DNA from 3 places in the Breoghania sp. genome. Region 3 is predicted to be linked to each of the others. Evidence: predicted binding sites of a transcription regulator. Region 3 holds the regulator's gene; each other region holds the start of a gene.
The links. Region 3 encodes PhoB, which activates phosphate uptake and scavenging genes when phosphate is short. Its sites were predicted from a motif close to TGTCATNNANCTGTCAT; they were not measured.
Positions count from the first base shown of each region.

Region 1: phnF (phosphonate metabolism transcriptional regulator PhnF) is a predicted target of PhoB. The motif match lies at 2,406-2,422, and genes of this name have one in related genera.
Region 2: phnC (phosphonate ABC transporter ATP-binding protein) is a predicted target of PhoB. The motif match lies at 9,419-9,435, and genes of this name have one in related genera.

Region 1 covers NZ_OY771475.1:2,627,924-2,638,273, forward strand. Annotated here, with positions in the region: gene ABGM93_RS11365 (carbon-phosphorus lyase complex subunit PhnI) at 1-1,053, opposite strand, end outside; gene phnH (phosphonate C-P lyase system protein PhnH) at 1,059-1,676, opposite strand; gene phnG (phosphonate C-P lyase system protein PhnG) at 1,673-2,122, opposite strand; gene phnF (phosphonate metabolism transcriptional regulator PhnF) at 2,589-3,443, shown strand; gene ABGM93_RS11385 (class I SAM-dependent methyltransferase) at 3,499-4,302, opposite strand; tRNA gene ABGM93_RS11390 (tRNA-Arg) at 4,470-4,546, opposite strand; gene ABGM93_RS11395 (HAMP domain-containing sensor histidine kinase) at 4,746-6,305, opposite strand; gene ABGM93_RS11400 (FAD-dependent oxidoreductase) at 6,329-7,762, opposite strand; gene ABGM93_RS11405 (TVP38/TMEM64 family protein) at 7,759-8,484, opposite strand; gene rpmH (50S ribosomal protein L34) at 9,124-9,258, shown strand; gene rnpA (ribonuclease P protein component) at 9,282-9,695, shown strand; gene yidC (membrane protein insertase YidC) at 9,712-10,350, shown strand, end outside.
Region 2 covers NZ_OY771475.1:2,615,254-2,625,603, forward strand. Annotated here, with positions in the region: gene ABGM93_RS11295 (alpha/beta hydrolase-fold protein) at 1-39, opposite strand, end outside; gene ABGM93_RS11300 (MBL fold metallo-hydrolase) at 248-1,843, opposite strand; gene ABGM93_RS11305 (flavin reductase family protein) at 2,391-2,924, shown strand; gene ABGM93_RS11310 (tetratricopeptide repeat protein) at 2,954-3,526, opposite strand; gene phnN (phosphonate metabolism protein/1,5-bisphosphokinase (PRPP-forming) PhnN) at 3,570-4,178, opposite strand; gene ABGM93_RS11320 (alpha-D-ribose 1-methylphosphonate 5-triphosphate diphosphatase) at 4,178-5,326, opposite strand; gene ABGM93_RS11325 (DUF1045 domain-containing protein) at 5,384-6,073, opposite strand; gene phnE (phosphonate ABC transporter, permease protein PhnE) at 6,257-7,087, opposite strand; gene phnD (phosphonate ABC transporter substrate-binding protein) at 7,378-8,376, opposite strand; gene phnC (phosphonate ABC transporter ATP-binding protein) at 8,485-9,354, opposite strand; gene ABGM93_RS11345 (DapH/DapD/GlmU-related protein) at 9,552-10,175, opposite strand; gene phnL (phosphonate C-P lyase system protein PhnL) at 10,172-10,350, opposite strand, start outside.
Region 3 covers NZ_OY771475.1:2,268,543-2,278,892, forward strand. Annotated here, with positions in the region: gene ABGM93_RS09800 (aspartate aminotransferase family protein) at 1-1,134, opposite strand, end outside; gene ABGM93_RS09805 (GcrA family cell cycle regulator) at 1,503-2,027, shown strand; gene phoB (phosphate regulon transcriptional regulator PhoB) at 2,210-2,905, opposite strand; gene phoU (phosphate signaling complex protein PhoU) at 2,946-3,659, opposite strand; gene pstB (phosphate ABC transporter ATP-binding protein PstB) at 3,700-4,515, opposite strand; gene pstA (phosphate ABC transporter permease PstA) at 4,612-5,913, opposite strand; gene pstC (phosphate ABC transporter permease subunit PstC) at 5,967-7,454, opposite strand; gene ABGM93_RS09835 (substrate-binding domain-containing protein) at 7,614-8,639, opposite strand; gene ABGM93_RS09840 (ATP-binding protein) at 9,404-10,350, opposite strand, start outside.

The sequences.
Region 1 (10,350 bases), 360 kb from region 3:
GCGCATACGACGCACGAGATCGAGCTCGGCCTGGAAGTCGACGTAATGGGGCAGTTTCAGGTGTTCCACGAAGCCCGTGGACTGCACGTTGTCGGCGTGGGAGAGGACGAATTCCTCATCCTGTGCGGGCGCGACCACATCCTCGCCGAAGTCGCGGGCTCTGAGCGCGCGGTCCACCAGCGACATGGCCATGGCCTTGCGTTCCGCCTGTCCGAAGACAAGCCCGTAGCCGCGCGTGAACTGCGGCGGGGCCTTGGCGGAGCCGTTGAACTGGGTGATCATCTGGCATTCGGTCACCTGCACCTCGCCGATGGAGACGGAAAAGCCCAGTTCCGGGATCTCCATTTCCACTTCCACCGTGCCAATGCGGATCTCGCCCACAAAGGGGTGTGTGCGCGAATAGCCGCGCTGGGTGGAATAGCCGAGCCCCAGCAGGAAGCCCTCATCGCCACGCGCCAGCGCCTGGAGCCGCAGATCACGCTCTGCGGGGAAGGACAGCGGCTCGCGGGTGAGATCGCCAACTGGTGCCCCCTCTTCGGCCTGTCCATCGCCCTCGATCAGGTCCTCATGGGCCAGAAGATCGGTGACGCGCGGCATGGGTTGGTCTTCATCCGTCACCTCGGCGCGTTCGCCTTCTTCGCAATCCGCGCCTTCTAGCGTCGGGTCGAGCAGGCGGTGGGTGTAGTCGAAGGTGGGGCCCAGAAGCTGGCCGCCGGGCAGATCCTTGAAGGTGGCGGAGATGCGCCGTTCCACGGTCATCTTCGCGGTATCAAGCGGCTCGGAGAAACCGAACCGCGGCGCGGTGGTGCGATAGGCGCGCACGAGGAAGATCGCCTCGATCAAATCCCCGCGCGCCTGTTTCATGGCAAGAGCTGCCAGATCGCGGTCATAGAGCGAGCCTTCCGACATGATGCGATCAACGGAAAGTGCAAGCTGGGTCGCGATCTGTTCCAGCGTGATGTCGGGCAGGGTGCGCGGGCCGCGGCGCTTGTCGGCAAGCAAGCGGTGCGCATTGCGGATGGCGCGCTCGCCACCCTTGACGGCAACATACATGGGTCTCAGCCCTCCGCGGTCTCAATGATGGTGGAACGTGGCAGTCCGGCAATGGCGTCAGGGCCAACGAAAATCACGTCCAGCCCGCGCGGGTAATGCGCATGGTTGGCGACAAGCTGCTGCCACAAGCCCTTCGCGATGCCTTTGGGTGCGAAAGTCACGCTGCCCTTGATACCGGGGCCGGAAAGCGTCACCTCATCGCCGCCCTCAAGGCTCTCCACCGCGATCAGCACCGTGGCGGAGCGGTCGGGATAGTCAGCCGTGCCGATGGAAAACTGCGACAGCGGCGGCAGGACGTCTGGCGCAGATGCAACCACGAAATCGGCCTCCACCGGGTTCGTCACGCAGGGCGCGCCCGTCTGGAAGCGCACCCAGTCTGCAACGCCCCTGGCCCTGGAAAGCGCGGGATCGAAAAAGACGGCACTGTCCTGATCGGCGAGCGCGCACAGGATATCGGCCAGAAGCGGCGACAAAGGCTTTGGCGGACGCGTGCGCAAGGCAAGCGCCTTGGGTTGGCCCGGACGCGAAAGCGCATCAAGAATGACGCGGAACACGCTCTGGGCATCAAAGACAGGCTGCTTGAAGCCGCCGGAAAAGCTGTCGGCATTGGAGGTGAGGGTCATTCGTCCTCTCCGCGAACCATGGTGAAGAAGTTGACCCGGGTGGCCGCCGTTTCTTCCGCCGTCTTCCGGGTCTCGGCGGAAAGGCGCGCGCGCACACCGCGTAGCAGCCGGGCATCGACAGCCTCGGCCTCGCGCTGCCACAGGGCATCGAAGATCGCGGCGAGACGCGCCCTTTCCAGATCGCGGCCCATCACGCAGGAAAAGCCAACCTCGCCGGAGGAGAGCCGCACCGTGGCGCGCGCCACGGTCGCCTCGCCGAGATTGAACGGCGCGCCGCCGCCGCCGGTGCGCCCGCGCAGCATGATCATGCCCGCTTCCGGGCCGCGCAGGATTTCCGCCTCAGGCTTTTCCGGCCAGGCATCCAGCGCACCACGCATTTCATCGCGGCTGGCGCGGGCAATCACACCCATCACGTCCCGCCGCTCCACCTCGTGTTCCATCATCATGAGACCTTCCATCATTCCCGCCTTGAGGCCGCAGATGGGCCTCGCTCTGACCTGTCTCGATTCGCAAATCCGGCCTCCGCCTCGGACGTCACCCGAGCGACACCACGGGAAAACCCGGCTGGCAGCCAACACCTGAAACCTTGGCCTCGTGTCCCGCCGACCAGGGATCCGCGCCCTGCCCCCTCAGCCTTCAAACAGCTTCAGACGCAGGCTCCGTCCTTCCCCTTATTTGTCTATTTATCTATACAAGCATATCTTCAAGCACAAGTCGTATCGAAACTGCATGACGTGGCGATGACACAAACGATCCCGCCACCGGGGACATGACAGGGAGGAAGGCAGCAGCTATGTCGGGAAGACTGGATATCTCGGCGCGGTCCGTTCGGCGCTTTTGCGCGCACGTCGTCGGCTCTGCCGGGATCTGCTCGGACGGCATGGATCATGGCGCGGCAGAGATAACGGCGCGATGACGCCCAACACCAAGAACAGGCAGGCCAAAATGGCGAAGCCGGACATGCAGAAACAGGAAGCCCCCGTGCCCAGAACGCCGTTGGACGAAACAAGCGAGCTGACTTGTGACCTGACAGACCAGGCCTCACTCTCCATGGAGCGCAGCAAGGGCGTCGCGCTCTGGCGGCAGATCGCAGAACAGTTGAAGCGCGACATCCGCTCCGGCGTTTGGGGTCAGGGTGCGAAACTGCCGACCGAATCAGAGCTTTCCGAGCGATTCGGGGTCAACCGCCACACGATTCGCCGCGCGGTCGGCGAGCTCGCCAATGAGGGGATCGTCTCCTCCAGGCAGGGGCGCGGCACTTTCGTGGAAAGCGCGCCGATCAGCTATCCCATCGGCTCGCGCACCCGGTTTTCGGAGATCATTTCGCGGCAGGCCCGCGAACCTGGCGGACGGCTGATCTCGTCTTTTCGCGAGACCGCCGCCCCCTGGCTGACGGAGAAGCTGAAGCTTCCTGCAGGAGCAACCGTGCACCGGCTGGAGACATTGCATGTGGCAGACGGATTGCCGGTCTCCGTCTCCACCGCGTGGTTTCCCGCCGCGCGTTTTCCCGATCTCGTGATGCACTATGCGGAGACCGGCTCGGTGACCAAGGCGCTCGCCGCCCATGGGGTGAGCGACTATTCTCGCGCCCGGACAGACATTTCCGCGCGACTTGCGGAGCCGGACGAGGCCCGTCTTCTGCAAATCGCCCCGACGGCCCCGGTCCTTGTCACCGCTGTCCTCAACACCGACAAGGACGGCCAACCGATCCAGGTCGCGCGAACACGTTTTGCGGCGGAGCGAATCCAGTTGACGGTGGAAAGCTGACGCGGCCAGATCGGCATCGAGGTTCGCAGCAAGGCCGCCCCCGGTGCACTCGCAATCAGGCCGACTTCGCTGCAACCAGGCTGTAACACATGGGGATCTGCGCAGCCCGCCCCTGATAGAGGTCATATTGCGGCTCACGGTTGCTGTGGGGGTATTCCGTCAGCTCGCAGATCTGCAGCCCCGCCTTCGCACAGGCCGTCACGATGGCTCCCATGGTGTGCACGAACCAGTACCCGGTTTCGCCCTTGCCGTGATCCTGTCCGTCATAGGTGATGATCTCTTCGATCTCCTGAGGGCTGCTATCGAAATAGCTGTAGGCCGGCTCATACGGTGTGGCGCTGGCGGGGTCGAAGACCTCCAGAATCGGATGCGTCTCGTAAATGACAAGACGTCCCCCATCTGCCAACAGACCCGCCACGATCCGGAAGAAAGCGGGCAGGTCCGGCATCCAGTTCAGGACGCCGATCGTGATCAGGCCCATATCGAATGTGCCTAGCCCGGACGGGAGGTCATAAATATCGGCTTCGACCAGCTTCACATCGGCCCCGCAGGCCGAAGCCAATCGCGCCCCTTGCGAAAGAAACGCGGCTGACTGGTCAATCCCCAGTTTCGGCACGAGGCCCAAAGCCCGCAGAGACAAAAGCTCGCGCGCATTGTTGCAGCCAACCTGGAATGCAGTTCCCCCTGTGAGGTTCAGGGCACGAATTGTCTCGGTCAGATGGCTGTCCAGCACCGAAAACCCGGGTTCGCCGGCCTGTGCAAGAAGGGCATCCCATTGCGCGCCCTGCTCATGAAGCGGTGCGGAGACCTCCCAAACAGCGCGGTTTGCCGCCGTATAATCGGAGATTTTCTTCGTCATCGGCTCGGCTCCTTGAAGCGCACGCTAAGCCCCGCACACGTCTCTTCTCCACGCTTGATGACGTCGAGAGCGAGTTCGGTTTGCGGGTTAAACAAGGGGAATGCAGGGACCCAGACGGCACTTGAGATTTTGTGGCCAGGCGTGGCGGCCATTGCCGTGAAGGGCAATGGCGCGCCGGGGAGGATTCGAACCCCCGACCCCCAGATTCGTAGTCTGGTGCTCTATCCAGCTGAGCTACCGGCGCCTGCCGTGGGCTTATCGCCCGGGTCGTCGCGGATGGGAGACATCCGCTTTCCGTTCTCTGCGGCCCGTGTGGAACCGTCCCGAACAGGGCGCTACTCCTACTGCCTAAGTTCGAGGAATGCAAGGGCACAAAAACGGAAAAATCCACCTTGTGCAAACTCATCCACCGAACTGTGGAATTCCCCGTCCCCGACCATCGTTCAGTTGAGCGCCGGCCCGTCCGCCCGTTCCGCCGATTTCCCTTCATTTTGCCGCAGCGAACCGCTTGTCCCGCCTTGCGAGGCACGGGCGCGGGCGAGATCAAGCGGTCTGTCGGGCAGGGTGATACGGAACGACGCACCGACCGTGGCGTCCTCCAGAACGATCTCCCCGCCATGGGCGCGCACCAGTTCCGACGCAATCGCGAGTCCCAGTCCCGTCCCGCCCGGACGCGCGGAGGCGCGAAAGGCCTGAAAGAGATTCGGACGAACAGCGGCGGGAACCCCGGGGCCGGTATCGTTGATGCGGATGGTCACCACGGAGCCGTGCCGTTCGGCCTCCACCGCCAACCGCTTGACCACCGCCGGGTCGTCCTCGCCCTTCAGGGCCTGAACCGCATTGCGGCAGATATTCATCAACACGCGGAAAATCTGTTCCGGATCGGCATCGATCTCCATGTCCGCGTCGACGCGGTTTTCCCAGGTGATCGTATCGCTGTCCGACAGCCCCAGGACCTGCGCGACATCGTCAGCGATACGCGACAAGTGCACGAGGCGACGCGCAGGCGGGGCCTCCTGCGCTCGTCCGTAGGAAAGCACCGCACGGGTGTAGCCGACAGCACGATCGAGAGTGGAAACGATCTTGGGTGCGAGACGGGCCGCCAAGGGGTCCGGGCTCGTTTCCAAACGCTCAAGGAAGAGCTGCGCGGAGGCCAGAAGGTTTCGCAGATCATGGTTGATCTTCGAAACGGCAAGACCGAGATCGGCCAGCCTGCGCTGCTGGTGCAAGGTCTGGCCAAGCGTCGTCTGCATGGTCGCAAGGCGCTTTTCCGCATCACCGATTTCATCGGCGCGCCCCGACGGCTCAATGATGCGCGAGGCATCCTGTGGCGCCTCGCCGAAGCGGGCCATATTGGCCGAGAGCCGCTGCAAGGGACGCACGAAAAGCCAACGCAGGCTCACATAGACGAGGGAGGCGGTGACCATGGAGATGACCAGCGACAGGAGGAGAATGCGCCAGGAAAAGCCCAGCATCGCCGCGCGAAGTGGCGCCTCCGGCATGACGATCTCGATATTGCCGCTCATGCCCATTTCCGCCTTTCCGATGGCGCGGAGGGTGCGGTGCTCACCGTAAAGGAGCGTGTCGAAGGACTGCAGGATGGCGGTGGTTGCGTCCATCGTGTTCATGTCGACGAGTTCGTCGACCATGGGCGGCATGGCATTCATGGCGATTAGGCGACGGGCGGGCCCATCATTGAGCGCGATCGCAGATGCGCCGGTCGCCGCCAGAAGACGGGTCTGAAGTGCGGGCGAGATCACATCGGACTCCGCCAGAACCGCGGCGGCGACGGCTGCGGTGCGCAACCTGTCGGACAGCCAGTTATTTCGGAAATTGGCTATCGAGGGAACGAAGATCAGCACTTCGCTGAGCATGACGAAAATGACGGTCAGGATCAGGAGCTTTGCCGACAGGCCAAGCCTGCTCCGTGACGTGACCTCCCCCACATCATCGACAGATCGGCTGTTTTCACTCGTTTCCGGCATCACGGCTTTCAAGCGCATTTCAACTGCTATGGGGGAGCACCTTAGCCGAAGATGCGCAGGAAACGAACAAGTGCGCGAACCCACGGGCTCTCAAGAGAGCCGGAATAGTAGCCGATGGCGGCCCGTTTGCCGGTTTCCGACAGGGTCGGGTAAGGCAATGTCAGCCCCGCGATTGCGGAGACCTTCAGCCGTCGCGACACAGCAAGCGCCCACATGCCGATCAACTCGCCCGCGTTTTCGCCGACAATCGTCACGCCCAGAATACGGCCGCGCTTGTCGGTGAGTATCTTCACGAAGCCCTGAGCGATTCCCTCTGCCCGCGCCCGGTCGTTTTCCGCGAGTTCGGCACGCAGCACCTTCATGCCGTCGCCGTGCGCTTCGCGCGCTTCGGCTTCGCTCAGTCCGACATGGGCAAGCTCCGGATCGCAATAGGTGACACGCGGCACCAGATGCGGCCGATTGCGCACCGGCAGGCGAAACAGAATCGCCCTCACCACAAGCCCAGCATGATAATTGGCGGCATGGGTGAATTGCAGCCCGCCCGCCACGTCGCCAATGGCGTAGACGCGGCGGTTGGACGTCCTGAGATCGGGATCGACGCGAATGCCGCCGCGCTCGAAATCGACACCTGCCGCCTCAAGCCCCAGATCGGCAATGTTGGGACTGCGTCCGACCGCCACCAGAAGATGGGACCCGGTAATACGCTCCTGCGCTTCACCTTCGCGTTCGATGATGACGGTGCGAGCGCTCTCCTGCCCCTCGACCCGCACGACCTTCGCGCCCTCATGGACCGCCACACCCTCCGCGCGCAGGGCAGACAACACCAGCGCGGCGGCTTCCGGATCCTCGCGCGACAGGGCCTTGTTGGCTTCCAGAACGGTCACGCCCGCGCCCAGACGGCGATAGGCCTGAGCGAGTTCGATGCCGATGGGCCCACCCCCGACGATGATCAGGTGATCGGGACGTTGGGTGAGATCAAAGATCGTTTCGTTGGTGAGATAGCCAGTCTCGGCAAGGCCCGGAATGGGCGGGATAGCCGGCGAAGAGCCTGTCGCGATGACGAATCGTCTGGCCTTGATGCGGGTTCCATCCGCCTCCACGGTCTCCGAATCGACAAAACGAGCGTGCGATTGCAGAACGACGACACCGAGATCCTCGAAACGGCCCACCGAATCATGTGGCGCAATGGCGGCGATGACGGAGCGCAGATGCGCCTGCGTCCGAGCGAAATCCATGACCGGCTCCACCGACGCGACGCCAAGCCCCCTGTCGTTGCGCATGATGTGGGCCCGATGCGCTGCGGCGATGAGAGACTTGGAGGGGACGCAGCCGTAATTGAGGCAATCTCCGCCCATCAGCCCCTTTTCGATCAGCACCACTTCCACGCCGAAAGCCGCGGCGGCGGCGGCGACGCTCAAGCCGCCACTGCCGGCACCAATGACGCATATGTCCGGTGTCAGGATATTGCCGGTCATGCCTCGCCTCCCGCCTGTTTCCGCCGCCATTTCTTCAGCACGACCGGAATGAGCGCAGCCCCCCCAAGAGCCAGGAAAGCGACGATCATCTCCCCCGTGATCAACGCGGAAACCTCGATGGAACATGCCCCACGCGCGACACAGCCCGGATCCGCCTCTTCCTGTGCCTCGATCAGGCTGTCGAGGCCGGAGCCCAGGAACGCATAGGCGTAGGTTCCCGGCAGGATTCCGATGAAGGTGGCGAGCGTGTAGGTACGCAATGGCACCTCCACCAACGCGGGCACCACATTGACAAGCCAGAAGGGAAAGATCGGCGTCAGGCGCAGGAACAGGAGATAGTTGAACGCATCCTCACGCAGGCCCCGCGCCAGGCGCCGGGTGGCAGGTCCGGCGCGGCGTTTCAAGGCGCCGCCGAATGAGCTGGAGGCCACGAGAAACACGATCACCGCGCCCGAGGTGGCTGCAAAGGCGGTCATGGTCCCGGCCGAAAGCGCCCCGAAAAGCAATCCGCCCGCAAGGGTGAGCAGGGAAGCTCCTGGAAAGGACAACGCCACGCAGGCTACGTAGACCAAGCAAAAGACGGTCGCCGTCGCCCAGTAATGGGCATCGACCAGCTCATCCAGCTCGTCGCGGTGCCGAATGAGCTCGGTGAGGGTCAGGTATCTGTGCCAGCCCATGGCGTAGCCCAGAACCATGGCCGCGATCAAAAGCGCCAAAGGCAACCAGCGTCGCGCTCTCCCGGCGCGATCTCCCACGCCTGTCTGCGGCGCGTCTCCAGCCGGTTTCTCGCTCGCATCGGCCCTGAGGTTTCCCCGTTGGGGTCTTTGCATTGGGATTCCGTTCTCTGCGCGATTGCCGTTGCCCGGGCACCACACTCTGTCAGGATTCTTGTCATTGAGCTTGGCGTGCGTCCCGACATTTCGGCCGAGAGGTTGGCCTTGTCTGTTGAGGCCTATCTAATCTCTAGATACGGAAAACGCGCAGACTATTCTGTCTTCTCACCCGAAATTGATGACCTGAAACCGATACTTCAAGTCGCTGTGAGCCAGAATGGACGGCATATGGGAGCTGGGCAGACGGGCTTTGCCGACCCGAGGCGATGGCGACCTGCAGCATGGAGATCGGTGTATCGCGAGGATGATTGCGCCGAATGCGTTGACTTAGGCAAACGCCCCCCGTATAAGCGCGCTCCATCAGGACCTGTCGCCCGACCGGTCTCTTTCGGCTGTGGTTTTGCACCTGATGTGCCCATACCTGAAAAGACATGCGCTTGATTGAGCGCGGCGGGCGCAGCCTCAGCCGAACATCGATCGTCAGAAGTCTGTTTAAGTCAAGGGCCGCGTCCGGCGCGGTGGGAAATCATGAAGCGCACGTATCAGCCGAGCCGCCTTGTCCGCAAGCGTCGCCACGGGTTCCGTTCCCGCATGGCCACGAAGAATGGCCGTCAGGTCATCGCCCGTCGGCGCGCCAAGGGCCGCAAGCGCCTGTCCGCATAAGGTACGAATGAGGCGGATGGCACATGAGCACACCGCCCTTTTCCATACCTACGCTTAAAAAGCGCACCGAGTTTCTCGCTGTCGCCAAAGGCACGCGAGCGCCTCGGCGCGCTTTTGTGCTGCAAGCCCTGTGCGGACGTGAAAGCGGCAACTTGCCGCGTGTCGGCTACACCGTCACAAAAAAGACGGGCAATGCTGTAGAACGCAACCGCATAAAGCGCCGCCTGCGGGCCGCCATTCGGGCCGTAGCGCCCGAGGCTGCCCACGAGGCGTGCGACTATGTCCTGATCGGGCGCAAAGCAGCGCTCGACATATCCTTTTCGGACCTGAAAAAGGATCTGGCTGCGGGTTTTGCCCGCGTGCACCGGGACGCAACCGACGCCGTGCGCACGCGCAGCGGCAAGCCCAACACCGCGCCCAAGGCGAAACCAGAGTAACGGTGAGACCAGAGGCATGTTCGAGAACAAGAATTACGTCGTCGCGATCGTGCTCTCATTAGCGATCCTGCTCGGCTGGCAGTATTTTGTCGTCCAGCCAGGCTTGGAGGCGCGTCGCGAAGCACAGGTGGCCGCCCTCAAGGAAGAGGCCGCCAAGCAGGGCGTGACCGCGGTTCTGCCCGGTGAGACCCGCCCCTCTCCTGAAGCTGCTCCGGCCACGGCTCCGCAGGCGACCAGCGAAAAAGCCGTCGCGATGACGCGTGAAGAGGCCATCGCCGCCACGCCGCGGGTCGAGATTAAGACGGAGAGCCTGTCCGGCTCCGTCAATTTGCGCGGCGCGCGCATCGACGATCTTCACCTTTCCAATTATCGCGAGACGGTCGACGACAACAGCCCGACCATCACGCTCCTCTCGCCGTCTGGCTCAGAGCACCCCTATTACGCGGAATTCGACTGGACGACGGATCCGGGGGCCAACGTCACGGTTCCCGACGCCCAGACGGTCTGGACGCAGGAGAGCACCGGCCCGCTGAGCGAGACCAACCCGCTCGTTCTCAGCTGGGACAATGGCGAAGGCCTGACCTTCCGCCGCACGATTTCGGTCGACAAGGACTACATGTTCACCGTTACCCAGTCCGTGGCCAACGCCACCGAC
Region 2 (10,350 bases), 350 kb from region 3:
CGCGGCAAAGCACGCACCGCCGAGAAATCCCCGCAGCACGCACCGGAGACCACCGGCTATGGAGAGACAGCGAGCCGACATCGGGGGAAAGCCCTTTTGAGCACACGGTTTTGCCGAGAGTGCGCCTGCGGAAAGGAAAGTCAATTGCAGTCACCGACACGCGCGCACACACTCGCGTGAGCGCGTTTGGACCCGAAGAAACAGGGCGATACCGGGCTGAATGGCACCCCATCGATCAGACGCGGATTCACATTTCTTCCAGCGCACGGCGCAGATGGCGAATGACGACCTTCTTCGCGCGTTCGTCGGCGGCGGCGTCGATCTGGGCGCGAATATCGAGCAATAGTTGGGCCGCGTCGTTGTGCCAGTCGGGCCGGATGATCGCATCCGGCTCCACGCGGCGCGTCACTGGCTTCCTGTTCACCGAAGGAACCAGCTTCCCGGCCTCGAAATCGTAGCAGTCGTCGATCTGGGGCAGCAGCACCTTGTCGGCTTCCATGCCTTTGGCGATCACTGCCTCGCGCAGGGCCTTGCTCGCTTCCGGGTCGCCATGTGTCAGCAACAGGCAACCAATAGGCTTGCGCTCGTCGATCCACTCCACCAGTTCGCCGTGATCGGCATGGCCGGAATAGACGTCGATCTCGCGGATGCGGGCGCGCACACGAATGGGGTTGCCCTGAATGGTCACCTGCGCCTTGCCCTCGGACAGCATGCGCCCCATGGTGCCCGGCGCCTGATAGCCGACGAGAAGCACGGTTGAATCGGGCCGCCAGAGATGTTGCAGCAGGTGGTGACGGATGCGGCCCGCATCGCACATGCCGCTGGCGGCCAGAATGATCGCCCCGCCCCGGATCCGGTTGATTGCCTTGCTCTCCTCCACCGTCTCGGTGAATCGAATGTTGGGGTTGTCGATCAGGTGCGGCTGTTTGCTGAGTTCTTCCAGCTCATGGGCGTGCTGTTCGAACACCTCCGTGGCGCGGATGGCAAGCGGACTGTCGAGGAAGATCGGCGCATGATTGATGGCGCCGGATTCCTGAAGAAGCGTCAGGTCAGCCAGCAGCTCCTGTGTGCGCTCCACAGCGAAACTCGGGATCAACAGGTTGCCACCCGCCTGAAGGGCGTCACGTACCTCGCGGGCGAGAATTTCACGCCGCTGTTCCGCATTGCGCCGTTCGCGCGGACGTCCGCCATAGGTGGATTCGCAGATCACATAGTCGAAATTGCTGGACGCTTCCGGGTCGGGATGGAAGAGCTTGTGATCGGGGCCGATATCACCGGAAAAGAGCAACCTGAGCGGCGCGGCGCGTCCCGCATCGGCCACCTCCAGCTCAATGGAGGCGGAGCCGAGGATATGCCCCGCATTCCACATGCGGAAACGGATGCCAGGGGCGACATCCACCCAGCGTTCATATTCCACGCAGCGGAACAGCTCCAGGCACTCGGCCGCATCTTCACGGGTATAGGCGGGCTCCACCTGCGGCTTGCCACGCCGCGAATTGCGGCGATTGAGCTGTTCGGTTTCCATTTCCTGAATGAAGGCGCTGTCGGGGAGCATGTAGGAGAGCAGATCCGCAGTGCCGGACGTGGCCCGGATCGGCCCGCGAAAGCCTTCCTTGTAGAGCTTCGGCAAAAGGCCGGAATGATCGATATGAGCGTGCGTCTGGAGCACGAAGTCGATCCGCGCGGCGTCGAAGGGGAAGGGCTCGTAGTTCAAGGCCTGAAGGGTCTTGTTGCCCTGAAACATGCCGCAATCGATGAGGAAGGAGGACTTTTGCGTGCGCAACCAGTAACACGAACCGGTCACGGTTCCGGCCGCCCCGCAAAAACGCATGGTCAACGGCATCGCCCTTCCTCCCTTTCGTTGCCAGAGGCAAGTGATTGTTATGCGATCATTTTCCCGCCATGAAGGCGCAAAGGCAAGAACAACCCTTCCCTTAGGAAGGGAGCGTCAGAGGTGCCGCAACGTCGCATTCCCTTTGGAAGGCGCGGCGGATAGTATCGGCTCAAAGTCCCGGCCCGCTCGCGACCCGGAGCAAAGAGATGGTCCCGCCAAGACAGCCCCCTCCCCGACCGAAAACCCCATCCGGCTTCGCCCCTTCTGCCTTATCCGGACAGGGAACCGCCGCTGCGAACGCCCACCCCCAGCCAGCGCCCCTTGCGGTGTCTTCGTCATGCCAGCCCGGGCCGCATGACCTGAGCGTGAAAAAGAACGGCCTGCCCAACCGAAGCATATCGGGGCTTGTCGGGGACGCGCGGTTCGGACAACGATCCAGAGCCAAGCTGTCTCATGTCCCGGCTGGTACGGACTGGATCTGGGAGGAAAAAGAGGACTTCTTTGAAAGGCGCAGCATGTGCGGCCCGCGTATGAACAGGCTCGAAAGGAATTCCCGTTGATCAGGCCCGAAAAGCACGACTACCCGGTCGAAAAGGCGCTCCAGTTTCTTGAGCCCGGCCCCGTAATGCTGCTGACGTCGCATCACGAGGGGAAATCCAACATCATCACGCTCGGCTGGCACTCCGTCCTTGCGTTCCCCCCCTCGCTTGTCGGCTGCAAGATCGAGGCGCGGACCCACAGTTACCAGATGGTGCTGGCCTCACGTGAATGCGTGATCAATCTGCCGGGCCCGGACATGTTCGAGCTCGCCACCGAGATCGGAACCTGTTCCGGCGCGAATGTGGACAAGTTCGCCCGGTTCGGCCTCACGCAAAAGAAGGCCGATCTTGTCTCCGCTCCGCTGATCGACGAATGCCATGCGTGTTTCGAGTGCCGCATTCACGACGACGCCATGGTGGAGCACTACAACTACTTCATCTTCGAGATCATCAAGGCCCATGTCTCCGACGCCCCGGACGCATCCTCGACCTTCCACTGCACACCGGATGGCGAATATGTGCTCTCCGACGAATTTCTGCGCCGAAAGTGAACGCGCCCCGCGCTGCGGCTGATATCTGGTCAGCCCGGCGCGCCGTTTTCCAAAGGGGTGCCGACCGTGTCGGCCTTGGGAAACAGCGTGACGATCGCCGCGCGCATGACATCTCGCCTGCCTGAAAGGGGCAGCGGGATCGTCTTGCCCGCGCCACTCCCCACCAAGGCCGCAGATCCTTGTGGCAGCTTCAGTTCCGGCGCACCTTTCAGCGCACGTTCACAATCCTCAAGAGCACGCTGCGGATCGCCGAGCCTGAGCCGCAGCCGGGCACGGCCCGCATGGGCATCCGTATCATCGGGATAGGACCGCAGATAGGCGGTGAAGGCGGCTTCCGCATCATCCAGACGGCCCAGCGCCATCAGGCAGGAGGCCTTCTCGAAACGCGCGGCACGGTGATCGGGGTCAAGGGTAAGACAGTCGCGCACGGATCGAAACGCCTCAGCGGGACGGCCCTGCATGTTCAGCACGCGGGCGAGATTACAGTGAAGCGCGGCGTTTCGCGGGTCGGCGAGCAACAGGTCACGCAAGGCCGCTTCCGCCTCCGGCCAGTCCTTGCGGGCGGTTGCCGACATGAAACGCTGACCAGGATTCTCGCTCACCTCGCCTCCTCCGCATGCTGCGAGGCGTCACTCCGGCATCGCCTCAGACCCGTTTTCCCGTCAGTTCCTCCAACGCCGAAACGAGCCGCGCTCCAGCTTCCGCCAGATCACCCGAATTGTCGATCTCAATTACGTCCGCACCGCTCGGACAGGGCTGGTCGCGGTTCAGCCGTGCCTCGATCTCGGAGGCCGTTTCCCGGCCCCGCGCAGCCAGACGACGGGCAACGATCTCACGCGGCGCGGTGACCGATACAATACGGCACGACGCGAATTCCCGTCGGGCGGCCTCGATACTGGCGCGCGAAATATTGGCGATCACCGTGCGTCCACTCGCAAGATCATGGCGGATTTCACCGGGTAGCGCATAACCAAGATCATGCGCGCGCCAGGCGAGCGCGAAACGGCCCGAGCTTCGCGCCTCGTCAAATGCTTCCGGGCTCAGGCTGTCGTGATCCTCAAGGGCAGCATCCGCGATGCGGGTCACGATGCGGCGCACGAAAACGAACCGCCCATCGCGGGAGAGATGTTCGCGGGCATAGGCCAGCAGGCTGTCCTTGCCGACACCGCTCGGTCCCACCACGGCAACGAAACAGCCGGACAATGGAGCCTCCGACGTATCCACTTCGCGCTCAGCCTCGACACTCTCTCCCATCACGAAACCCGCATGCCCTCGCGCCACACAGAGCGTACGACCGGCACATCGTCTTCCGTTGAGACACGCACCAGATCGGCACGGCGGCCGATCGCAATCTCGCCGCGGTCCTCAAGACCGACAGCCTCTGCGGGCGTCTTGGAGACCATGTTGATCGCCTGATTGAGCGACACGCCGTCGACCGTTTCCGCCAGCATGAAGGCGCCCTGGATGAGCGAGAAGGGAATGTAGTCGGAGGAAAGCACGTCCAGGAGGCCCTCTTCGGCGAGGGTTCGCGCCGAGACGTTGCCGGAATGCGAGCCGCCGCGCACCACGTTGGGTGCGCCCATCAGAACCTTCAGCCCCGCCTTGTGCGAGGCGCGCGCCGCTTCCACCGTGGTGGGGAATTCAGCCACCTTGATGCCCTGTTCTTCCGCCTCTGCGACATGTTCGGTGGTCGCATCGTCATGGGAGGCAAGCACGATGCCGCGTGCGTTGCAGGTGTTGGAAATCTGTGCGCGGTGGGTCCCGGAATACTTGCCCGCCAGCGACTGGCGCATGGCTGAGAACTTTTCGAACTCCTCATCCGACATGCCCGTCTTGCCCTGATAATAGATCTTGTAGGCCTCCAGGCTGACGAACTGGCGCTGGCCGGGCGTGTGATCCATCAGCGAGGCGATCTTCACGCGGTCATCGTCTTCGAAAAGCGAGAAGCCCTCCATCACGTCCGGCGAGGAAACCTCGCAGCGCAGGTGCAGGAAGTGATCGGCACGCAACCGGCCCGCCTTCTGCGCATGCTCGATGGCATCGGCCAGAAGCCGCATGTCGGCAGAGGTCACGCGCGCGTCTTCATCCATGCCGACACGCAAGGCATCCAGCACGGTGGTGATGCCGGAAGAGGCGACCTGCGCATCATGCGCCTGAACGGCCGCCATCGGGTTCCAGCGCACCTTGGGGCGCGGCATGTAGTGGCTCTCCAGATGGTCGGTGTGAAGCTCCACGAGCCCCGGCACCAACCAGTCGCCGCCCATGTCCTCTGCCCTGCCCGCACCGCTCGTCGCGCCCGCGCTGTCGATGGCGGCGATCTTGCCGTCTCGGGCCAGAAGGTCGCCATGAATCACGGTGTCGGCCAGCACGAGGCGGGCATTGCGGAAGATCGTTTCAGTCATCGGGGCCTCTTAAGGGACAGTCGGACGCCGTTGCAGCAGTCGGTCTATTGCGAGCGTTCAGGGCTCACGAAGGGTGTGACGGGAAAAGACCGTGAAGTCGGCTCCCGCGGAAGACTCCACACACAGAGCCAGTGCATCGATGGTCAAAGGTTTGCCGATGAATTCGGCGAATTGGCGACCGAGCACCTCCTGGAGGAGCGCCTGCTTCTCCTGCGGCACCGGGCCTGTGAGGGTCATGTGGAAACGAAACTCGTCGAAGACGTAAGGGTAGCCCCATTTACGGACGTTTTCCACCTGACTTTGCGTGAGATCGGCCTTGGTCCTGCGCGCAAATTCAGCTTCGTCCAGCGGCGCACGGAACGGCTCGAAAGCCTTCACCACATCACCTGCAAAGTGTTGCAGGGTCTCGCTCGGCTCGCCCGGTACGAGCGCGAAGAAAGACCCGATGCGGCGCAGCGCAAGAGCTGGCAATTCGAAAGGCGCGGTTTCCGTTGCCCAGGCTTGGATCGCATTGTCGAGCCCGGCCACGGAGCGCGCCGCATCCAGCGAGAACGGCGCCTTCAGCGTGGCGTGAAAGCCGTAGCGGCGCGGGGCTGCGGTCAGCTCCCGCCAGTCTTCCGGCGAAATCCCCTCAAGATCCGGTTTCCCGGCGACATCCTCGCCATGGACGTTGCGGCCAAGCCAGCGGGCAGCAGCAAGCGTCAGCGGATGGTCAGGAGCAGGAGTGAAGTAAATCGCGGTTCGCATGGGCAAAATGGCTTTCAGACAGGTTCATCGATGGAGCATCGTCACGCCAGCCCGCGCCCCCTGACTTCAGCGCAGTGCGGGGCTGTCCGTCATCGTTTTGTGTTGCGGGGCCCGCACTTCAACAATACGGGCTCCGACCTTGGCAAAACGGCAACGCTGCGCCAACGGACCGGCAAATGTCGGCTAGATGGTTATCTTGCGCAGCCGTTGCGAAAGCAGATCGACGAAAGTGACGGTGACGACGACGATCAGAAGGATCGCTGCGGTTTCCGCATAGTAGAAGCCACGGATCGATTCGAACAGGATCTGGCCGATACCGCCTGCGCCCACCATGCCCAGCACGGTCGCGGAGCGCACGTTCGTCTCGAAACGGTAGAGCGCGAAGGAGATCCACAACGGGGCGACCTGAGGGATGATGCCGAAGACGATTTCCTGCAGTTTCGATGCGCCCGTCGCACGAATGCCTTCCACCGGATAGGGATCGATGGCTTCTACCGATTCCGAGAAGAGCTTGGCGATGATGCCGAGATTATGGACGAAGAGCGCCATCACGCCTGCAAACGGCCCCAGGCCCACGGCCACCACGAAGAGAACGGCGAAGACCAGTTCGTTGATGGCGCGGCAGGCGTCCATCAGACGGCGCACCGGCTGGACGATCCAGATCGGGGCGACGTTGGAGGATGACAACAGCGCAAAGGGAATGCCGAAAACGATCGAAAGCACCGTGCCCCAGAGTGCGATCTGAACCGTCAGAACCATTTCTTCCAGATAGTAGCGCCATTCATGGAAGTTGGGGCTCAGGAAGCCGGAAGCGTATTCCGCCATATTGCTGGAATCGGCGAAGAGCAGGACGATGCGGCCCATCTCCGCCGGAGCCCAGCTCCATGCGAGCGCAAGCGCCAGCGCGCCCCACATCAGATAACCGAAGAGCGAGCGCGACAGGTCCTTTGCCGGCAATGCGACAGGGCCGGACATGACGGCAGGGTTCGGGGCAGCAGCGTTCGGGGTCGTCATGGGGTGTTCCGGAGATTGATGTCTGATCGACTAGGTGTTTCGGTCGGGCTCGGGCTCTGAAGTGTTGCTTCGAGCGCGAGGCCCATCCTTCGAGACGGGCCTTCGGCCCTCCTCAGGATGACGTTGAATTTCAGGCGACCTCGAAAGAACCGCTCCACACACTCAACGTCATCCTGAGGAGGACGCGGAGCGGCCGTCTCGAAGGATGGGCCACAACCGCGATATCTGCCCCCAAACCGGCGGCGCACTCATGCGCCGCCGACCGGAGAAAGTGGGATCATCCTGCAGGATCAGACCTGCGGGACGACGTCCATCAGCTTCTGGTACTTGACCTTTTCCGCTTCCAGCTCCTTGAGCTTGGCGGCCTTTTCCTCGGCCGTGAACTTGTCGTCGGCCTCGACCTTGAACATGTCCTTGGTCACCGCCATCACGCGGATCGGGTAGAGCTGCGCATCGGAAGACGGGCGGAACGGAGCCCAGGCCAGACCGGCCAGAACCTTGCGGGCCTCGGCGACCTCTTCCGGCGTGCCGAGACGGCCATAGCTCATGAAGAAGGTGTAGATCTTGTCCTTGGTGGCCTGATCAAGCTCGGACTTCCAGACGATCGGGTCGGACGGGATCAGCGGCGACTTCCAGATCACCTTGATGTTCGCGAAGGCCTTCGGATTGGTCTTCTCGATGCGGGCAAGGTTCTCGGTGTTGTTGGCAGCGACATCCACCTGGCCGTTGGCGACCGCGAGAGCATTGGTCTCGTGGTTGGCGTTGCGCACGGTCTTGAAGCACTTCTTCGGGTCGATGCCGTTCTTGGCAAAGATGAAGGTGGTCGGGACCAGGAAGCCGGAGGTGGAGTTCGGATCGCCGATGCCGAAATCCAGATCCTGGCCGCACTTCAGAACATCGCCGAGCGAGTTGATCGGGCTGTCCTTGTGTGCCAGCAGCAAAGACCAGTAGCCCGGATTGCCTTCAACATCGACGGTCTGGGCAAACACCTCGCCGCCGGAGCGGTCGACGGCTTCCATGGCGGACTTGTTGCCAAACCAGGCAACCTGCACCTTGTTGAAGCGCATGCCCTCGATGACACCCGCATAGTCGGTGGCGAAGAAGGCGTTGACCTTCAGACCCGTCTGCTGCTCCATCGCGGACAGGAAGGGTTCCCACTGCGGCTTCAGGTTCTGCTGGGATTCGGTGGAGATGATGCCGAAGTTGATTTCGGTCGTCTCCGCATAGGCGGCGGTGCCGAGGGAAAGGGCGAGTGCGGCCGCGGCGGCACCCTTCACAAACATGTTCATGCTGTCCTCCATCTGGACGGTTTTGGCAGTCGATTGGCGTGGATCTTCAAAACTCGCTGCCTGGCCGGCTGTGCCGGGCCATGGCGTTTCTTGCCTGCCCGCTGGGGATCAGGCGGTTGCCAGCGCAGCCGCGCCGGAACCGTTGACCACGACAGGGCGCTCGCGAACTGGCACATTGAAAGGCGCGCTGGCCGGGGCGCTGACGGGCGCATCGGGCAGGATCAGTTCCTCTGAGGCTTCGCCGTAGAGTTCCTTCAGAAATTCGGTATTCAGCGCCGTGGAAGGGCCGTCATAGACAACCTCACCGTCCTTCATGGCGATGGTGCGCGGGCAGTAGCGACGCGCATATTCGACCTGGTGGAGCGACACGATGACCGTCATGCCGTCCTCCTTGTTGATGCCGCCGAGGATTTCCATCACGCGGCGCGCAGATGCCGGATCGAGCGAGGCGATGGGTTCGTCAGCCAGCATCAGCTTCGCCCCCTGAACCAGAGCGCGCGCGATGGCCGCGCGCTGCTTCTGGCCGCCCGAAAGCGTTGAAGCACGCTGGCGGGCATGATCTGAAATGCCGACCCGGTGAAGCGCCTGCATCGCGATCTGCTTTTCTTCAGCCGTGAAGAAGCCCAGAGTGCCGCGAACCCGACCGATCTGGCCGAGAAAGCCGATCAGCACGTTGGTGAGAACGGAAAGCCGCCCCACCAGATTGAACTGCTGGAACACCACGCCAATGGAGCGGCGCAGATCGCGCGCATCATTGGCGAGCCGCCCGTTGGACTGGATCTCGCGATCGTGGATCGTGATCCGCCCCTCGTCGCCACGCTCCAGCCCCGCAATATGACGGATGAGCGTGGACTTGCCAGAGCCGGACGCCCCGATCAGCGCAACCATCTCTCCCGCGGGTATTTCAACGCTGACGCCGCGAAGGGCGCGGGTACGGCCGAAGGTTTTCTTCAGGCCATCAATCTTTACGGCAACCATGTGAGCATCCCGTGTTTTGCCCAGTGTGATTACCGCGTCTCTATTGCACTCGTGTCTCGCTTTCGTGACATTTGGGTGACAGCGCGTTCTTTCTGCGCCGCCTAAGTTTTCTTTTTATTTTCAGTATTTTAATTCACTCACTTACTGCCCTGCACCGGGTGTGCAAACGTGCGGCCCCGCAAGGGTTGCTTAGCTGATCACATTGCACGCCCCTCATGACGTTCCAGGAAGGCGTCAATCGACAGATTTCGGAAGTCCTCAAGCGCCGCACGCAGTGCCTCGTGCGACCAGTCCCACCATGCCAGAGCCTCCAGTCGCTCCGCGATTTCTTCGCTGAAACGGCGCCGGATGACCTTCGCGGTCACGCCGCCCACCACGGTGTAGGGCGCGACATCGCGTGTGACCACCGCGCCCGCCGCCACCACCGCACCATTGCCGATGGTGAGGCCGGGAAGGACCGTCACCTTGTGGCCGATCCAGGTGTCATTCCCGACGGTGACACGGGCGGCTCGCCGCGCGGCGAAGAAGTCGGCCTCGTGTTCCGCGTCCTCGAAATAGTCGCCCGCGCGATAGGTGAAGTGATGGAGCGTCGCGCGCTCCATCGGGTGGTTGGTGGCGTTGAGGCGGACATGGCTTGCGATATTCGCGAACTTGCCGATGTCGGTCGCCCAGACCTCGCAGTCCTGCATCAGGTAGGAATAGTCGCCCACCGTGCTCTCGGCGATCTGGCAGCGCCGGCTCACTTCCGTGTAGCGGCCGAGCGTGGAGTTCACGATCTCGGCCCCATCATGAACAAGGGGCGTTTCAGACAGCCGGGTCATGCTGCAGCCCTTCTACGGGAAAAAGCGGTCACATCGATGACCCGGTCGGCCACGACCTCGCGCACGTCGCGGTCGTGGAAAATGCCGAGCATGGCGACGCCCTGGCGTTTCTTTTCCTCGATCAGATCGATCACCACCGCCCGGTTGGTCGCATCGAGCGAGGCGGTCGGTTCAT
Region 3 (10,350 bases):
GGCCATGTCGATTTCTTCTTCCGTCGCCGTCAAAGGCGGCAGCAGGCGCATGACATTGTCGCCCGCCGGCACGGTGAGAATGCCGTGATTGCGCCCGCTGGCGACAACCTCGCCCACCGGTGCCTTGCACTTGATGCCGAGCATCAAACCTTCTCCGCGCACCATATCGAACACGTCCGGGTTGCTGTCGACCACGGAAGCGAGCTTCTGCTTCAGCAAAATCCCCTTGCGCGCCACGTCCTCGATGAAGCCATCGTCCAGCACGATGTCGAGCACGGCATTGCCCACAGCCATGGCCAACATGTTGCCGCCATAGGTCGTGCCGTGGGTGCCGGGGACCATTCCGGCCGCCGCTTCTTCGGTCGCCAGACATGCCCCCATCGGGAAGCCACCGCCGATGCCCTTGGCAACGCCCATGATATCGGGGGCGACGCCAGACCATTCATGGGCGAAGAACTTGCCCGTACGGCCAACGCCCGTCTGCACCTCGTCATAGATGAGAAGCAGACCGTGGGCATCACACAAGGCGCGCAGACCACGCAGGAATTCATGCGGGACGGGGCGAATGCCGCCCTCGCCCTGGATCGGCTCGATCAGGATCGCCGCGGTCGTGTCGTTGATGGCCGCCTTCACCGCGTCCAGATCGCCAAAGGGAACCTGATCAAAGCCTGCCGCCTTGGGGCCGAAGCCTTCCAGGTATTTGGCCTGACCGCCCGCCGCGATGGTGGCGATGGTGCGGCCGTGGAAGGCGCCTTCGAAAGTGATCACGCCGAAACGCTCGGGCGCCCCTTTGGTATACTGGTAGCGCCGTGCCGTCTTGATGCAGGCCTCCATGGCTTCCGCACCCGAATTGGTGAAGAAGACACGGTCCGCGAACGTTGCCGCGCAAAGGCGCTCGGCCAGGCGCTCCTGACCGGGTGCGGCATAAATATTGGAGACGTGCCACAGTTTCGCCGCCTGTTCCTGCAGAACAGAGGTCAGGTGCGGATGGCAATGGCCAAGGGAGTTGACCGCGATGCCGGCGGCGAAGTCGAGAAATCGTCGCCCGTCAGCCGTCTCAAGCCAGCTGCCTTCGCCTTTGACGAAAGCCAGATTACTACGTGCATAGGTTCCAAAGAGAGACGACGAACTCATCATCCGATCCCCAGTCAAACAGGGCCAGAAACAAAGCGTGCCGCCAATGTGGCGGCACGGCTGCGAAGGACCTATATACACCGCCAGCGCCCGATAGTGTCAATGCAAAGCTTGACCGGATAAATTGCTCTGAAACCGGGCATAACTGCCTCAGCTTAACTGGGGAAAACCGAGGTTATCCGCCGTTTTTGCATGAGGCAGGGTTGCGACGGCTTTCCGCCATATTGTACTCTGCGGGCACTCAGACACGACATCTCGTGTGGCGGACCGAGTTCGTAACCAATCTGTTAAATCTGGCAGGCGTCATCCGGCGGCTGAAGACTGAGTATATCCGTTGAGAAGCGGCTATTCGGCGGAGTTGTTATCAAATGTCCTGGACAACCGAACGCGTTGATCTTCTGAAGAGGCTTTGGTCAGAAGGTCTGAGCGCAAGTCAAATTGCCACCGAACTTGGTGGCGTTACTCGTAATGCTGTAATCGGCAAGGTGCACCGGCTTGGACTCTCCGGCCGTGCGAAAACCGCCAGCGCCCCTGCAAAGCCGCGACGCACCCGTCCTGCGGCATCTGCGCCCACCACCCGGCCTGCGGCCCCGCCCGCAGCCCCGCGTACGGTTGGCGCGACGGCGCTGAAGGCGGAAGCGGCACCCGTTGCCGTGGTCGCGGCCCAGCCTGCCCCGGTGGCCGAGCTGGTGATCCCCGAAGAACAGCGTGCCACGATCCTTCAGCTCAACGAGCGGACCTGCAAATGGCCCATCGGCGATCCGAGCCGCGAGGATTTCTATTTCTGCGGTCGCAATTCGGAGCCGGGCGTCCCCTACTGCCCGCACCATTGCCGCATCGCCTACCAGCCCATGAACGACCGCAAGCGCGGCGGGCAGCGGGCTCGGGGCTGATCGCGAGACCGGGCGACCTGCCCTCATGCGGGCCGGTCAAACGAAAATTGGCTTCCCCATCACGCATGTGACGGACAAGCCCTGATCTACAGAGAAACGGCCGCTTCCAAAGCGGCCGTTTTCTTGTATTTCAGATCTGCAATACGGGATCTACGCGCGAACGCGCGGCGTCGTTCGCGGCCTCAGGCTGCCGCGAACTGGTCATTGAAGGCATAACCGGAGCCGCGCACGGTGCGGATCGGATCCTTCGCCTTGCCGCGATTGATCGCCTTGCGCAGACGACCGACATGAACATCGACGGTGCGCTCGTCGACATAGACATCATGGCCCCAGACCCCGTCGAGCAACTGCTCGCGCGAGAAGACGCGGCCTGGCGCCTGCATCAGAAACTCCAGAAGGCGGAATTCCGTCGGCCCCAGATGAATCTCGCGGCCCGAGCGATAGACCCGGCGGGTTTCGCGATCGAGCTCGATGTCACCGGAGCGCAATTGCGAGGACACCACCTCCGGTTTGGAGCGGCGCAGGATCGCCGCCACGCGGGCCACCAGTTCGGGGATCGAGAAGGGTTTCACGACATAATCGTCAGCTCCGGTGGAGAGACCGCGAATGCGCTCCGCCTCTTCGCCGCGCGCTGTCAGCAGGATGATCGGCAGGCGGTCGGTCTCCTCGCGTGCACGCAGGCGCCGACACAACTCGATGCCGGAAAGCCCCGGCAGCATCCAGTCCAGCAACAGAAGATCCGGCTGCGACTCGCGCAGCAAGATCTCGGCGTCGTCGCCCCTTGCACAGGTCTCGACCACGTAGCCTTCCGCTTCCAGATTGTATTGCAGAAGCAGCCTGAGCGGTTCCTCATCCTCTACGACAAGAACCTTCGCCATTCCTTAGGTCTCCAGCCTCATTCCAGTCTGCGCGTCGAGATCAGCTCTCGCCGTCATCAGCGGAGTATTCCGTCTCGTCGGCACGCGGGCGCTCGTCCGTGAGCTGCTCGCCGGTGATCATGTAGTGGATGTTTTCCGCGATATTGGTCGCGTGGTCGCCGATACGCTCAATGTTCTTGGCACAGAACAGAAGATGCGCGCACATGGAGATATTGCGCGGATCCTCCATCATATAGGTGAGCAACTCGCGGAACAGGGAAGTGTAGAGCCGATCGATCTCCTCGTCGCGCTCACGCACGTTGCGGGCTTCCTCGGCATTGCTCTGCGTGTAGGCATCCAGAACAGTCTTGAGCTGCTGCATGGCCAGTTCCGCCATGTGCTCCACACCAATGACAAGCTTCTTGGAATGAAACTCGCCATTGATGGCGATGACGCGCTTTGCGATGTTCTTGGCGAGATCGCCGACGCGTTCCAGCTCGTTGCAGGTGCGCATGGCCGCCACGATCTGGCGCAGATCGCCTGCCATCGGCTGGCGGCGTGCGATCATCAGGACGGACTTGTCCTCGATCTCGAACTGCAAGGCGTCGAGACGACGGTCAGCGAGAACGACAGACTGCGCAAGCTCGGTGTCCAGACGCGTCAAGGACACGATGGAGTCGTTGACGATGGTCTCCGCGAGACCGCCCATTTCCGCAATCCGGCTCGCCAGTTGCCGCAGTTCCTGATCAAATGCGCTTACGATATGCTCTGCCATGCCTTTTCCCTCTTTTCCTGCGCCATTCGGCGGTCGGGGATTACCCGAAGCGTCCCGTGATGTAATCCTGGGTCCGCTTGTCCTTGGGACTGGTGAAGATCGTGTCCGTCGCCCCTTCCTCGACCAGCTTGCCGAGGTGGAAGAAAGCGGTGCGCTGCGAAACGCGCGCGGCCTGCTGCATGGAATGCGTGACGATCACGATCGTGTAGTTCTCGCGCAGCTCGTCGATCAGTTCTTCCACACGGGCGGTGGCAATGGGATCGAGGGCGGAGCACGGCTCGTCCATCAGGATCACTTCCGGACTAACGGCGATGGCGCGCGCGATGCACAGACGCTGCTGCTGGCCACCGGAAAGACCGGTGCCGGGCTCGTTGAGCCGATCCTTGACCTCCTCGTAAAGCCCTGCCTTCTGGAGGCTGGTCACCACGATTTCTTCCATGTCGGTCTTGTTCTTTGCAAGACCGTGAATACGCGGGCCGTAGGCGATGTTCTCGAAGATCGACTTGGGGAACGGGTTGGGCTTCTGGAACACCATGCCGACGCTTGCCCGCAGCTCCACCACATCCACCTTCGGATCGTAGATATCCGCGCCCTGAAGCGTGATCTCGCCGGAGACACGACAGCCGTCAATGGTGTCATTCATGCGGTTGAGGCAGCGCAGGAATGTGGACTTGCCGCAACCCGAAGGGCCGATCAGTGCCGTCACCTCGTTGGCGGCCACATCAAGGTCCACCTCAAACAACGCCTGCTTTTCTCCGTAGAAAACGCAGACCTTGTTGGCGCGCATCATGATCGGATTGCTGGGAACCGGCGCATCGCCGGTCAAGCCGTCCGTCATTTCCATTGCATCGCTCATTTTTCAATTCCCTTCAGCGTTATCGCCGCCTGGCCTGATGCCCCAAAGCCGGCATGACGCGCCTGTTCTGTCCGCAATGCGATATTCGCTGTGCGCTTACCAGCGCCGCTCGAACTTGCGCCGCAGAATGATCGCAGTGATGTTCATGACTGCCAGGAACATCAGCAGAATGATGATGGCACCCGAAGTGCGCTCCACAAAGGCACGCTCCGCCTCGTTCGCCCACATGTAGATCTGCACGGGCAGCGCGGTTGCCGGATCCATCGGCGTTGCCGGGAAGTCGGCGACGAAGGCGACCATGCCGATCAGCAGGAGCGGTGCGGTTTCCCCCAGTGCCTGCGCCAGACCGATGATCGTTCCGGTCAGGATACCGGGGGCGGCCAGAGGCAGCACGTGGTGGAAGACCATCTGCATCTTGGAAGCGCCGATACCCAACGCCGCGGAGCGGATGGAAGGCGGCACCGCCTTCAGCGCCGCGCGGGTGGAGATGATGATCGTCGGCAGGGTCATCAGCGTCAGGACAAGACCGCCAACCAGCGACGCGGACCGCGGCAGCCCGGCGAAGTTGATGAAGACCGCCAGCCCCAACAGGCCGAAGACGATGGACGGCACAGCCGCCAGATTGTTGATGTTGACCTCGATGAGATCGGTCCAGCGGTTCTTCGGCGCGAATTCCTCCAGATAGATGGACGCCGCCACGCCGATGGGAAGCGCCAGCGCCAGCACGATCAGCATCATGTACATGGAGCCGATCATCGCCACGCCCATGCCCGCCATTTCCGGGCGGCTGGAGGCGCCATTGAAGAAGATGCCGGTATTGAACCGCTTCTCCAGCGCGCCGCTCGCAGCGAGCGTTTTCATCCACTCAACCTGGCGATCGTTCACCTTGCGGCGGCTCTCGTCGACGGAAAGATCGATCTGCCCCTTGAAAGCGCTGTCGACGTCGGCGGCCGCCAGCACCCAGACCGGACGGGTCTGTCCGATCAGGGAGGGGTCGGCCAGAACCATGTCGCGGAGCTGCGTACGCACACCGCCGGAAATCATGCCGGAGAGGTCCTTGCGCAACTTGCGGTCGGACGGATCGAGCCCCAGAGCTTCGGTAAGCGCGCCAGTGGCGAGAACCGGATAGTTCGCCATCATGAGCACACGCTCGTTGCGCGCCGCCTGTCCACGCGGATCGATCACGTTCTTGTCGAAGGTGATGTTGAGCTGGATCTCGGTCTGCTGGAAGGCCGTGTAGCCCTTGGAAACGACAGAGGACAACAGCAGCGCAAGGAACAGCAGGCCCAACAGCACCGCGCCAAGACCATAGATCTTGAACCGGCGTTCGGCACGATAGCGCCGCTTGATCCCGATATCGCGCCAGACGCGCTGGCCTTTTCCTTGCGAAGTCGTCATCGCGTCTTTTGTCTTCTTTTCCGCAGGAACGGGTCCGCTAACGGTCAGGTCCGTCATTCGTACTGCTCCCGGTATTTGCGCACGATATAGAGCGCGTAGATGTTCAGCCCGAGCGTGATGAAGAACAGCGTCAGGCCCAGTGCGAAGGCGACCAGCGTCTGCGGCGTATTGAACTCAAGATCGCCCGTAAGCTGGTTGACGATCTTGACCGTCACAGTGGTCATCGGTTCAAAGGGATTGATGGTCAGGCGCGCGGCCACACCAGCCGCCAAAACCACGATCATGGTTTCGCCGATGGCGCGCGACGCGGTCAGCAGCAGCGCACCGACGATGCCCGGAAGTGCGGCCGGCAGGATCACCCGCTTCATCGTTTCCGAGCGTGTGGCACCGAGACCGAGCGAACCGTCGCGTAGCGACCGCGGAACGGCTGTGATGATGTCATCCGACAGCGAGGACACGAAGGGGATCAACATGATGCCCATGACGAAGCCCGCCGTCAGCACGCTCTGCGCCTGAATGAACGGGGTTCCCGTGTCCGCAAACATGCCGTCAATGGCCAGCGACAGGTCGCGCAGCATCGGCCCGACCGTCACCATGGCGAAGAAGCCGTAGACGATGGTTGGGATGCCCGCCAGAACCTCGATCAGCGGCTTGGCTGCGGAGCGGAATTTCGATCCGGCATATTCCGCCAGATAGATCGCCGCGAAGAGCCCGATCGGCACCGCGAACAGCATGGCGACAAAAGCGATGTAGAGCGTGCCAGCCAGAAGCGGGATCAGGCCGAACTGGCCGTCGCTGGAGGTGGTACCGACGGTCGCGGCAAAGCGCGGGTCCCAGACCGTGCCAAAAAAGAACTCAAGCGGCGGCACCGATCGGAAGAAATGGACGGTTTCCGACAGCATCGACAGCACGATGCCGATAGTTGTCAGGATCGCGATCGCGGACGCGCCAACCAGGGCAACCATGATCGCCCGCTCGACGGAGTTGCGTGCGCGCACCGCAGGCTGGATGCGCCACAGGGCGAAGACCAGTCCCAGTATGGCAAGGGCGAGCACGGCGGCGCTCATCCAATTGCGGCTGGCGTCATTCCAGTCGTTCAGATGGATGGCCGCATCCAGCATGAAGGGCTCGCCGGCGCCTGCAAGCGGCACGCCCTTGTTGCCAAGGGCTTCGCGCAGCGTGGAGAAGTCGGAAAGAACGGCCTGGTATTCGGCTCCGTCGAGACGGCGCAGCCCCGAGGCAATGGATGTCACCATGCTCATGGCGAGACCATCAGAGACGGACATCTCGGTGTCAGCCGGATCCGGGAAGCCCTCCCGCACCGCTTCATCGATCGCCAGTGGGCTGATGATGAGCCAGCAGGCCAACAGGATTGTGGACGGTACAACCGTCCATAGAAGCGCGAAGACGCCATAGTAGCCTTCGCGGGAATGCAGTCTTTCGCCGCTTGCGGCGGCACGCCTCTTGGCGGTGGCGATGCCCAGCCCATAGGCCAGGATCGCAAGGACCAGAATGATCAGAAGAATGGTCGAGGTGCTCATTCCGATTCCACTTGGACCGTTCGGACCGGCTCCACCGGAGCTGCCCGGATATTGAAAGGCGTGGCGGCGCGAGCGCCGGACGAGTGTCTTGCAGAGGACGAACAATATGCAGACGAAGAGGCGCGGCGAATGTCGCCGCGCCTCCCGTTGGGAAAGACCTTAGAGGGTCTTGCCAGATTCGAAGCCTTCGCGCACGGCGTCGCGCTCGGCGTCCGGCGCCGGAACGAGACCGTAGTCGGCGAGCGGGCTGTCCGGACCGACCATCTGGTCGGAGATGAAGAACTCCACGTATTCCTTCAGGCCCGGGATCACGCCGAGGTGGGCCTTCTTGACGTAGAACTGCAGCGGACGGGAGACCGGGTACTCGCCCTTGGCGATGGATTCCACCGTCGGCGTGACGCCGCTCATGGTGGCGACCTTCAGCTTGTCAGCGTTGTTCTCGTAGAAGGACAGGCCGAACACGCCGATGCCCTGCTTGTTGGCATCGATACGGGCGAGCGTTTCGGTGTAATCGCCATCGATGTCGACCGCGGAACCGTCCTTGCGGACAGCCATGCAATCCTTGCCGGCGGCCTTCTTGTCCATGCCGGCGGCGATGCGTGCTTCCAGATCGCCAGCGGCTTCACAGCCAGCCTTCAGAACCTTCTCTTCGAAGACTTCGCGGGTACCGTGCTTCTCGCCAGGGATATAAGCGGCGATGGTCCAGGCCGGGAAGTCCGGGTTCACTTCGTTCCAGGTCTTGTAGGGGTTATCGACCAGCTTGCCGTCGACGACGACCTTGGCGGCCAGACCCTTGTACATGTCGACCGGCTCCAGCGCGAAGTCTGGGCCGTTGATGTCGGAGGCGAAGACGATGCCGTCATAGCCGATGCGGATTTCCTGGATCTCGGTGACGCCAGCGGCCTTACAGGCCTCGACTTCGCTGTCCTTGATGCGACGCGAGGCATTGGCGATGTCGATGGTGTTCGGGCCGACGCCCTTGCAGAATTCCTTCAGACCAGCGGAAGAACCGCCGGACTCGACAACCGGGGTTTTGAAGTCGGGGAAGACCTCGCCGAAGTTCTCGGCAACGATCTTGGCATAGGGGAGAACCGTCGAGGAACCGGCGATCTGGACCTGGTCACGGGCCTGCGCACCTGTGGCGGCGAGAATGAGCGCGCCTGCGGCAACGCTAGCAAGACGGATGGATTTCACGGGTCTTCTCCATGGTTTTAAAGCGGTGAGACGTTTGCTCTCAATGTCAGGAAGCCTGCCGAACGGGTCCGGCGCCAAGGGGCGCCGTTCCTGTCGTCGCGGGGCCTTCCCATCCGTGGACGGCCTCGTTGATATGTCCGCGATATAACGTTGTGATGACGTTGTTTCGCATTTGAATTCCTTCAGCATTTCTCGCCGATGCGACGTGGTGTCGAAAGCCGTACGGCCTGCCCTTTTGGACAGACCGGAACAGACCTGCGAACGCCCGCCCCTGCTGTTCAAGCCCCCCGTTCTCCGGACCGACGTCGGTCCCGGGCTAGGCTCCAGTCCTTGCGTTCGCAAAGTCGATTTGGCGCGAACACAAACATCAGCACTTCACGCTTCAGACGCCTGACATTCATTCGAAGAAAGGCCATCCCGCCCCTGTCTTGCGGCGCGCAATGCCCTCCCCCATCCACGGGCTAAGTGTTTCCAGTTAGCCCCTCGGGATGCGGTGAACCTAGTCAGGCTGTATGTGACTCATATGACAGTTTTCTATCAGTTATATGACGGTATAAGCCCATGAATTTGCTTGTTTTTCCAGCTTCCCATCACTGAGATTGTCATGCACATGACAAAACGGCTGGCAGGAGAGCCGGGAAGTCGAGCGACTCTCCTGACGCCTCCCTGCATGGGGACTGACGGGAAGATGGGGGACAGGTTGCCTTGGCCGGATCTCGATTGAGCGGCCCGATGCTCGACAGAAGGGGGGAGGCCTATTGGGCGGCGGCGGCCGACGTGGCGGCTTCGTCATCTTGCGCACGGATGCAGATCGTGAAGGTCGCGCCCTCGCCGGGTGCGCTTTTCACCTCCAGGCGCGCGCGGTGCCGGTTGAGAATATGCTTCACGATCGCAAGCCCCAGGCCGGTGCCCTTCATCGGATGGCTGGAGGCCTCTTCCACACGGTAGAAGCGTTCCGTCAGACGCGGCAGGTGCTTTGCCGCGATACCGGGGCCCCAGTCGCGCACGGAAAGGCGCCATTCACCACCGCGCTCACCCGTCGCCGTTTCGCGACTGCAACTGACGAGAACCCGTTCGCCCTCCATGCCATATTTCGCGGCATTCTCGACGAGATTGCCGAGAACCTGAACGAGTTCGTCGCGCTCGCCCACCACTGTCATGGGTTCATCGGGCAGATCGAGCTCCAACGTAACCCCCTGTTCAGCGACAACCGGCCCCAGCGCGTCGGCAACGCTGCGCGCGATGTCCCCCAGGTCCGCCCGCGCGTCGGAACGGACATGCGACTTGAGCTCGATGCGCGAGAGCGAGAGCAGGTCATCGATGAGCCGCCCCATCCGCTGCGCCTGTTCCTGCATGATCTTGAGGAACCGGTCACGCGCGGCCGGGTCCTCGCGCGCCGCACCTTGCAAGGTCTCGATAAAGCCGGTCAGGGATGCCAGCGGGGTGCGCAATTCGTGGCTCGCATTGGCGACGAAATCCGCACGCATGCGCTCCAGACGGTGCTGTTCGCTGAGATCGCGCACACTGACCAGAACAAAATCCGGGGCCCCACCCGCTGCCGATCGGCTTCGTGGCAGTTCCATTGGTGCGATATGCGCCTCGAACCACGATTCCGTCGGCACTTTCTCGCCCCACGAAATCCTCTCCGCAGCTCCGCCGCCGGAAACCCTGTCGAGGGCTTCGAGGAGCGCAGGCGGGCGTA